DNA from 3 places in the Kitasatospora sp. NPDC093679 genome. Region 3 is predicted to be linked to each of the others. Evidence: riboswitches for the same ligand, from Rfam matches in the RefSeq annotation. Region 3 holds a riboswitch; each other region holds the start of a gene.

Region 1 (3,224 bases), on a different contig from region 3:
TGCTCGGGGGACGGGGGGCGAGAGGTGCGGCAGACAGCAGGCGTCACCGGCGCCGCGGACGCCTCCACGGCGGCGGGATCGGTCGACTCGTGCCAGGGACGGTCGGCGCAGGCCGCGGTCCGGTTCCGACACGGGGTTCCAGCACGAACCCCCGCCACAGATTGAGGAAGTGAGTCCGGGTGGCCTTCTCCGTCTCCGCGCTGTTCCTGTTCGGCGTCATCGTCGTCATCTTCATCCGCAACAAGCAGCTGAAGACCAGCCACGCCATCATCGCGGCACTCTTCGGCTTCATGGTGAGCCAGTCCACGGCGGCCCGGCCGATCCAGGACTTCCTCAACCAGCTGGCGAAGACCATCTCCTCCGTCGCGAGCTGACCCCTCCCGCGGGCCGGACTCCGCCCCGGCGGGCGAACGCCGCTCCAGTGGTCCGTTCCGATGGGCCGAAGTCCCCTTCGCGGGACGGACTCCGCCCTCGCGGGCCGGGTTCCGACTCCGGTCCGGCCGTGTCGTCCGAGCCGGTCGTGCCCGTCCGCCCCAAGGTGTCGCCCGACCCGGGCCGACCGCCGTCGTGAGCCGTCCGGCCGTCCGGACCTACCGCCCGGCCCTGGCCCGCCGCCAGCGGGCCAGCACCCCCGGCCGCGCGGCGGGCACAGTGTTCCCCACGGCCCCGGCGGGCCGGGCGCCGCCGGCGTCCACGGGGGCGGAGCGAACTGCCGCGGGGGCCTCCCCGACGGGCCGGCCCTCCGGCACCATCAGCACGAACAGCCGTGCCCAGCACAGCCGTTCGCCGCGCGGCCAGCCGAGCGCACGCAGCGCCGCCGAGGCCGACCCGGACACCGCGCCGTTGACCCGGACCTCGGCGACGTCCTCGCCCGCCCGACCGCCCAGGAACAGCTTCACACCCGTCACGGCCGGCTCCGCACCGTCCGGAGCCAGCTCCGGGGCCAGCACCCCGGCGAGCTCCGGCAGCAACCGGTGGCCGGCGAGCCACTCCGACAGCCGCTCGCTGTCGAAGCCGAAGACGGCGGCCGGCCCCTGCACGGCCCGCCAGCCCGGCAACCGCGCCGCGCGGACGTGGTCGCCGTGCACCCCGTGGCCCTCCTGCAGCTCGACCACCGCGGCCGCGGTGGTGGTCGCCCACATCCGCACCGCGCTCTCCAGTCGCTCCTCCTCCGTCCGGCCGAGGCCCGCCGTGCAGTCCCACACCACCAGGCCGTCCGCCCGCCCCACGTCGAAGGCGAAACCGAGGTCGACGTGCCCCGCGCCGCCGCCCTCGCCCGGGTGCTCCCGCACCGCCACGGCCGTCGTCCCGGGCCCGCGGACCACACTGCCCTCGACCGTGAACCGCTGACCGAACCGGGCCATCTCCCGGACGACGCTGCGCTGGATCACATCCAGCCGGGACTGCGCGCGCACCCGGGGCTCCTCGCTCGAAAAGGGGTCGAACACCGCTCGGGAGCGAGGCTATCGGCCCCCCGGGTGACCAGCGTCACCGGGCGGGCCATGATCCGTGCCGGGCCGCGAGCGGGCAGCCACGGGGGGTGTCCGATTTGCCTGACTGCTGATGATCCGGACACGTACGGTCACTGCAGCGACTGCGCTCCGCCCACCGGCAGCGGGCGGAGAGTGACCCCCGCGAGGCCCCCGGGGGGCCGCCGGGGACGGGGAGCTTGCCTCCGGAGGGGCCCATCGGTTTTCCTCGGAGCCTGCCCGGCCACACCGGCCGGGCGGGCCACCGGGCGGAACGCCGAGTCCTGCCGCCGTCCGGGGTCACGCACCCTTCCGTGCACGGCAGGAGCGGGGGACCCAAGGTAAGTGCCGCACCCGGTGATCCGGGACGGCTTGGGGTGAAGTCGCGTCATTTCCGCGACCGGGCGAACTCCCCGCCCGAACCCGACAGCTCACCTCGCAGGCGTCGGAGAGGAACACCCCCATGTCCGTTCTGGGCACCCGTCTGTCCCGCGTCGCCGTCGCCACCGGTGTGGCCGCCGCCGCCATCGCCATCCCCGTCACCGCCGCCTCCGCCGCGAGCGCCCACGGCGCCGCCCCGGCCGTCGCTCCGGCCGCCGCCGCCCCGGCCGCCGCGCACGCCGAGGCCCCCGCCGCTGCTCCGGCCGCCGCCCCGGCCGCCGACGCCAGCTACAAGGTCGTCCGTGGCGACACCCTGTCCAAGATCGCCAACGCGCAGCACGTCGACGGCGGCTGGAAGAAGCTCTACCAGGACAACCGCCAGGTCATCGGCGGCAACCCGAACCTGATCTTCCCGGGCCAGAAGCTGACCGTCGGCGGCCACGCCGTTCAGGCCGCCGCCCCGCAGGCCGCCGCCCCGCAGGCCGAGACGAAGAAGTCCGACGCCGCCGCCTCGCGTTCCGAGAAGCGCACCCCGGTCCAGGCCGCGCCGAAGCCGGCCGCCCCGAAGACCGAGGCCGCCAAGCCCGCCGCGCCGAAGACCGAGGCCGCCAAGCCCGCCGCCCCGAAGACCGAGGCCGCCAAGCCCGCCGCCGCCTCCGGCTACGTCGCGCCGGTCGCCGCCTCCCTGGGCACCCCCTACCACAAGGCCGGCTCCAACTGGTCCAGCGGCTACCACACCGGTGTCGACTTCGCCGTCAGCACCGGCACCTCGATCCACGCGATCGCCGCCGGCACCGTCGTCGAGGCCGGCTGGGGCGGCGCCTACGGCAACAACGTCGTCATCAAGCACGCCGACGGCAAGTACTCGCAGTACGCCCACTTCTCGGCCCTGAAGGTCTCGGTCGGCCAGACCGTCACCGCCGGCCAGATCATCGGCCTCTCCGGCGCGACCGGCAACGTCACCGGCCCGCACCTGCACTTCGAGGTCCGCACCACCCCGTCGTACGGCTCCGACATCGACCCGGTGGCGTACCTCGCCGCCCACGGTGTCCGCGTCTGACGCACACCGCTGACGCACACCGCTGACGCGAACCCTGCCGAGGCAGCGCCGCCGAGGCACACCGCGCCGCATCCGAAGGCCCGGCCCGGGGATCCCGTGATCCCGGGCCGGGCCTCGGCCGTTCCCAACCCCCCGTGCCGCACGGGCACTTCACCGCTCCCGCGCCGTGTCGGCGCGGCTCCCCGGTACGGCGGGCAACACGCCCCCGACCGGCCGAACGTTCCCGAACAGCCGACCGGGGCGAAGCGCGCCGCCGTCCTGCTCGCCGTCGCCACCGCCGTCACCCGCCACCACCTGGGCTGACCGGCCAAACC
Region 2 (3,224 bases), on a different contig from region 3:
GGCACCGCACGTCCGCGCCCCAGCCGGTCGGCGCGGAGTCGCCGCGGACGTAGCCGCGGACCGCCCGGCGGCGTCCCGGCTGCTTCAGCGCGGCGACCAGCCGGGCCCGCTGGGCGTCGAAGTCCGTGGGCCGCGCGGTCGGGAAGTAGAACTTCTGCGCGGCGCCCCACAGCCCGGGGAACCAGGTGACGGCCGGGCCGAGCAGGCCGACCACGGCCTTCTGCAGCAGGTTCGGCGGGAAGTTCTCGAAGAAGGCGTCGACCAGGACGATCCCGGCGACCCGCTCCGGTGCGTCCGCGGCGACCCGGACGACGGTGGCGCCGGTGTACGAGCTGCCCACCAGGACGGCGCGGTCGATGCCCAGGTGGTCGAGCAGGGCGCGGACGTCGCCGGCGATCGCGGTCGGCGAGTAGTCGTCCCACGCGGTCGAGGACTCGCCCATGCCGCGCAGGTCCATGGTGACCACCCGGTGTCCGGCGGCGGTGAGCAGCGGGTGCAGGTGCCGGTAGGCCGACCGCAGGTCGAGCATCCCGGGCAGCAGGACGACGGGGGTGCCGGTGCCCTGCTCGGTGTCGTCGTACGCCAGGCGGCCGCCGGGGACGTCCAGGTGGCGGGTCTGCGGGGCGTGCTGGGTGTCGTTCACGGCCGGCCTCCTTGGCCTCGCTGACGCGGCTGATTGCCCGTAGCCATAAAGCTACGGCTAATAGCCTTAGCCGTCAAGGGCGGCGCGGCGGCGCGTGCCGGCTGCGGTAGCTTTCGGCGGGGCCGCGGGGCCGCGGGGCCGCGGGACCGAGAGGCCGAGAGGCCGAGAGGCCGAGAGACCGAGAGACCGGAGACGTCATGCCCCTCATCACCGTCAAGCAGCTGGCCGGCCGCACCGAGGAGCAGCGCGCCGAGATCGCCCGCGAACTCACCGCCGCCTACGCCCGGGCGACCGACATGGACCCGGAGAAGGTCTGGGTCGTCGTCGAGGAGATCCCGGCCGAGAACTGGGCGGCCGGCGGCGAGACCTTCGCCGCCAAGCAGGCCCGGGCCGCCTCCGCCGGCTGACCGCCGCGGGCCGGGCCCGCGGGGGCTCAGAGGTTGTCGGCCCGGAACGGGTCGTGCTCGGCCAGCAGCTTGTCCAGCCTGGCCTGGTCCACCCGGGACACCAGCTCCCCGGCGTCCTGGCGGTCGCGGACCACCTTGGCCAGCGTGAACGAGGACGTGATCACGTACAGCAGGGCGACCGCCAGGAAGGCGCGCATCCAGGCGTCCACCGGGAGGCGGGCGATCCCGATCGCCAGGGCGGCCGTGGCGAGGGCGAAGGACAGGACGGCCTGCACGTAGTAGGCGGCCGTGGTGCGGGACTGCATCGGTGCGCTCATGCCTTGCAGGGTCCCGGAGCGGGCACCGGCCCGCATGAGTACGGATACTCACCCCGAGGGGGGTGATCACCCTCCGTCAGGGGCCGATTCACAATCTATGGCAAATCGCCCATCCTGCGCGTAGCCCTTACGAATCCACCGTCGCAGACGCTTGGAATCAAGGCGTGCCTAGCATTAACGTTTGATAACGCAGCGCGGTCGGCAACGCCGTACCGACACGGCACCGTGCGCGTGTCGCTCAATCCCGCGGCTGCCTTCGCCGGTGGTCACGGGAGCCGGGGAACCACCTTCCTTGGGGTGAATCGGCCGGGCCGGTGGCCCAGCCGTAGGAGACCTTCCTGCTCCGAACCCGTCAGCTAACCCGGTCGGCGAGGGAAGGAAAGGAGTGCGCCCCCGTGGCGTCGACGCACTCGGCGGACTCCGCCGCCGCAGCCACCCGGCTCCTCGACCACCCCTGGGAGCAGGCCGACCAGGCCCGCCACCGGATGCCCCGGCAGACCAGGGGCGGCAGCCCGCTGCTGGGCGTCACCGCCACCGTGGCCGCCACCCTCGGCGCCGCCGGCATGACAGCGGCCGCCGCCGGCCCGGCCGCCGCGGCCGAACCCGCCGTGAGCGCGCCCGACCAGGCCGCCGACTCCGCCGACCCGGGCCTCGCCCTCTTCGCCCGCATCCAGCAGCAGGCCGACCACCGCACCGCCGCCGACGAGGCCGCCCGCCTCGCCGCCGCGCAGGAGGCCGAGGCCCGCCGCGCCGCCCAGGCCGCCGTCGAGGCCACCGCCCTCGCCCTGCCGACCAGCGGCTACACCCTCGGCGCCCAGTACGGCCCCAGCGGCCACTGGGCCCACCTGCACACCGGCCTCGACTTCCAGGCCGCCACCGGCACCCCGGTCACCGCCGTCGGCAGCGGCACCGTCACCTCGGCCGGCTGGGCCGGCTCCTACGGCTACCGGATCGTCGAGACCCTGCCCGACGGCACCGAGGTCTGGTACTGCCACCTCAACCGGCTCGCGGTCACCGACGGCCCGGTCGAGCGCGGCACCGTCCTCGGCACGGTCGGCGCCACCGGCAGCGTCACCACCCCCCGCCTCCACCTCGAGGTCCGCCCCGCCGGCGGTGCCCCCGTCGACCCTCTCGGCTGGCTCCGCTCCCACGGCGTCCAGCCCTGAGAAGTCCCCCCACGCGCCCCTGGGGCGCTGCCCCTGCTTCGCCTACTCCTCGTGGCCTTCCTGGCGGGCTGCCGCGTAGGCCTCCAGTTCGGCGGTGCCGGGTTCGGGGGCCAGGTCGGGGTACTCGGTGAGCAGCAGGGCCGGCAGTCCCGGGACGGTCCACTGCCCGCACAGCCACAGCGCGACGTCCGCCACGACCTGCTCGAAGTCCTCGAACTCCCCCCGCAGCTCGTACGGCATCGGCTCGCCCTGCGCGGTCAGCGCCGCCAGGTTCCGGTAGCTGCGCTGCATCAGCCCGTACTCCAGCAGCCGCCGCGCCCCGTCCGTCGCCATGCCGATCGACAGCAGGTGCGCCTCGCCCCAGCCGAGTGCGGCGTCCGCCCCGGTCATCGGGTCCAGTGCGCCGCCGTCGACCAGGGCCGCGTACGCCGCCGCCCGGTCCTCGGGTTCCAGGGCGCGGAAGCCGTCCAGCCAGGCCCGCACCGCGTCGGTGTCCGCGGTGTCCACCCCGTCCGCCCGCAGCAGCAGCGTGTAGAGCCGGGGCCAGGTCAGCAGCTGCGGCCGCCGCAGCAGCGTCCCGAGCAGCTCGCCCTGCCATTCCGCCTCGGCGTGCAGCCGTTCCTGCCGCTTGGCGTTGAGCCGCCGGGCGGCCCGCTGGTGGTCGATCAGCAGCCGGACGGTCTCGCCGTAC
Region 3 (3,224 bases):
GCGCTCGCTGGCCTGCTCGGCCTCCTCGTAGAGCCGGTCGACCTTCGCCCGGACGTCGGCCGTCCGCCGCCCGGGGTCGGCGGGGGCGCCGTGGGCCGCGGTGCCGACGGTGGCGCCGACGGCCGTGGTCGCCGCGGCCGTGAGCACCAGGGCCCGGGCGAGGGTGTGGCCGCCCGGCAGTTGGGGGCGTCGGTGCGCGGACATGCGGCGGCGGCTCCGTTCCTGCGGACGGACGGCCGCCGCCGCCCGGGTCGGGCGGGCGTCCTCGCGGACATCCGGGGGCAGACGTTAGCGAGTCCGGCCGGGCTAGTCCAAACCCTGCCAGCACCGAATATTTGACCTTCAATCGGACATTCTGCCGACCGGGCCGCCGGGTGCGGCAACGGCCGCGGGCCCGGCCCCACAGGGGGAGCCGGGCCCGCGGGGAGCCGCCGGACGGACCGTCAGACCCGGACGATCGCCGAGATCGGCATGGCCGTCGCCGAGACGTAGCGGACGACCGCACCGGTGTGCGGCGCGTGGATGACCTGCCCGCCGCCCACGTACATGCCGACGTGGTGCTGGTCGCTGTAGTAGATCACCAGGTCGCCGGGCTTGGCGTTGGCGATGTTGGTGCCGATGTTGGTGCCCGCGCCGGCCTGGGACTGCGAGGTGCGCGGGATCGAGACGCCGGCCTTGCCGTACGCCCACTGCATCAGACCGGAGCAGTCGAAGGTGCTCGGGCCGGTCGCACCGTACACGTACGGGGCGCCCAGCGCGGACTTGACGGCCGCGATCGCCTTGGCGGTGTACGAGCCCGAGGGCACGTCCGCACTGCCGAGGTCGGGACGGGCGGTGTCCCGCGAGGCGCGGTCCGCGGTGGACTTGGCCGCGGAGGCCGCCTTCGCCTCGGCCGCGGCGAGGTCGTCCTTCTCCTTCTGGGTGAGGGTGTTCAGCAGGGCGCTGGCCTTGGCCAGCTTGTCCTGGAACTCCTCCTTCTTGGCCTTCAGCGCGCGGGTGCTGGTGTCCAGCTCGGCGAGCTTGTGCTCGGCCTCGGCCTTCTGGCCGTCCAGCTTGGCCTGCTCGGCCTTGAAGGACTTGAGGGTGTCGGCCTGGGTGGCGCTCATCCGGCTGACCGCGCCGGCCTGACCCAGGAACTCGCCCGGGTTGCTGGAGAGCATCAGCTGGACGGTCGGCGAGATGCCGCCGTCGCGGTACTGCTGGGCCGCGACCTCGGCGAGGCGGCCCTGGACGCCGCTGACCTCCGCCTGCTGGCGGGCGACCTGGTCCTGCAGCTGGGTGACCTGCTTCTGCAGGTCCTGCTGCTTCTGCTCGGCCGCGAGGTAGGCCTCGTTGGAGGCCTCGGCCTGCTCGTTGAGCTGGTCGACCTGGGCCGCGACCTGCTCCTTGGTGGGGGTCGGGTCCGCGTGCGCGCCGGTCTGCGAGGAGAGGGCCACCGCAGTGGCGGCTGCCGCAGTCAGGATCGAGGCGCGGGTACGGCCGACGGGCTTGGGACGACGATGGGACGCCACGAAGGCGGACTCCTTCTTCCTCACACCGCCTACCGGGTGAGCTGACGGGTTCGGGCCGGAAGCATTGCCCTACGACGCCTCACGCCCGCACCCGCCCGTCCGCGGTCCGACCGCGGCCCGGCCGGCGCGGCCGACCTGACGCCGATTCACCCCGGGGGAAACGTGGTTCCCCGGCTCCGTTCGACAGCACCCCCGCAGGGGCTCCCCGTGGACGGTCGGGACCGTCCTGCTGCGTCGCGGACTCGGCGGCGACCACCGCCGTCGCCCGGGTTGGGCGAACCACTGTGCGGTGATCCGTGGGGATGACCCTAGTAACCGATCCGTGATCCGTTCAAATCCTTGTCAGAAAAACGACGGGGAAATGTTGTCGTGAAAATGTGATTGCGACCGCCAGTGACCGGCGATCCACGCTCGGATGACGCGATGTCACCCGCCGGCGGACAAAACGCGACGCCCGGGCGTGTCGGAGATCACACGGTGATCGCGACACGCCCGGGCGTGTCATGCGGCATCAGAAACGCCACAGGTGAGGCTTATGTCCGAATTGCTACCGGAGGGTCAGACGCGGCGGATCGTCTTGATCGGCAGGGTGTCGGCGTCCATCACCTTCACCACGTCGCCGGTGTGCGGCGCGTGGACGACGAGGCCGTTGCCGATGTACATGCCGACGTGGTGCGCGTCCGAGTAGTAGATGACGAGGTCACCCGGCTGGGCGTCGGCCAAGGAGGGTACCCGGGCGCCGACGCTCGCCTGCGACTGCGAGGTGCGCGGCAGCGACACGCCGGCCTTGGCGTACGCCCAGACCATCAGACCGGAGCAGTCGAAGGAGTTCGGGCCGGTGGCGCCCCAGACGTACGGGGTGCCGCGCTTGCCCATCGCCGCGGCGACCGCGGTGGCCGCGTAACCGGAGGCCGGCGGCAGGCTGCCCAGGTCGTAACGGCTGTCGCCGCGCGAGGCGCGGTCGGTGCCGAGGACCGCGGCGCGCTCGGCGGCGGTCAGCGTGCTCAGCAGGCTCTGGGCCTCGGAGAGCTTCTTCTGGACCTCCGACTTGGCGTCGTTCAGGACCTGGGTGGAGCGGTCCAGCTCGGACAGGATGGCGGCGGCCTCCTGCTTCTGCTGGTCCAGCCGGCGCTGCTGGTCCCGCAGGCCCTTCAGCGTCGAGGCCTGGGTGTCGGTGGCCTGCTCGTTGCTGGACGCCTTCGCGAGGTAGTTGTCCGGGTTCGAGGAGAGCATCAGCGCGACCGTCGGGTCGACGCCGCCGGTGCGGTACTCGTCGGCCGCGACCGCGGACAGGCCCGACGCCACCTGGGAGAGCTGCTCCTGGCTGCGGGCGATCTGGTCCTGCAGCTGGTCGGCCTGCTTGCGGAGCTGGTCGGCCCGCTCCTTGGCGCCGTTGTACTTCTCGGCCGCCTGCTCCTGCTCCTCGAGCAGCTTGTCGACCTGGACCTTCACCTCGTCCTTGCTCGGCTTCGCCGGCGCGGCGTGCGCGGCGGCCTGGGCCGACAGGGCGACCGCGGTCGCGGCGGCAGCGGTGAGCACGGTGACCCGCGCGCGGCTCGGCTGCTTGGGACGGCGGTGGGAGGCCAAGGGACTAGCTCCTTCTTCCTGCTGGACTCACCCGATCGGGTGGACGTCCGGAAAATAGGTTTGACGCCAGACCCTAGTGAAGATCCGCCTCCTGCGCCACTCCCGTGCCGGGCGAACTTGGCGCGG

What was found. A riboswitch is a leader RNA that binds a small molecule or an ion and turns the genes downstream of it on or off. The one in region 3 is predicted to bind cyclic di-AMP.
Region 1: linked by a shared signal. The riboswitch ahead of AB0O09_RS04850 (peptidoglycan DD-metalloendopeptidase family protein) and the one ahead of AB0O09_RS29270 (NlpC/P60 family protein) in region 3 are both predicted to bind cyclic di-AMP.
Region 2: linked by a shared signal. The riboswitch ahead of AB0O09_RS27715 (M23 family metallopeptidase) and the one ahead of AB0O09_RS29270 (NlpC/P60 family protein) in region 3 are both predicted to bind cyclic di-AMP.

Annotation. Positions count from the first base shown of each region.
Region 1 is NZ_JBFBDW010000003.1:302,845-306,068, reverse strand. It holds gene AB0O09_RS04860 (hypothetical protein) at 180-374, shown strand; gene AB0O09_RS04855 (DUF6348 family protein) at 591-1,415, opposite strand; cyclic di-AMP (ydaO/yuaA leader) riboswitch at 1,765-1,927, shown strand; gene AB0O09_RS04850 (peptidoglycan DD-metalloendopeptidase family protein) at 1,933-2,910, shown strand.
Region 2 is NZ_JBFBDW010000041.1:41,585-44,808, forward strand. It holds gene AB0O09_RS27700 (alpha/beta hydrolase) at 1-643, opposite strand, end outside; gene AB0O09_RS27705 (4-oxalocrotonate tautomerase family protein) at 841-1,050, shown strand; gene AB0O09_RS27710 (YiaA/YiaB family inner membrane protein) at 1,077-1,367, opposite strand; cyclic di-AMP (ydaO/yuaA leader) riboswitch at 1,593-1,755, shown strand; gene AB0O09_RS27715 (M23 family metallopeptidase) at 1,763-2,533, shown strand; gene AB0O09_RS27720 (hypothetical protein) at 2,576-3,224, opposite strand, start outside.
Region 3 is NZ_JBFBDW010000046.1:25,251-28,474, forward strand. It holds gene AB0O09_RS29265 (NlpC/P60 family protein) at 1-204, opposite strand, end outside; gene AB0O09_RS29270 (NlpC/P60 family protein) at 444-1,511, opposite strand; cyclic di-AMP (ydaO/yuaA leader) riboswitch at 1,522-1,710, opposite strand; gene AB0O09_RS29275 (NlpC/P60 family protein) at 2,070-3,098, opposite strand.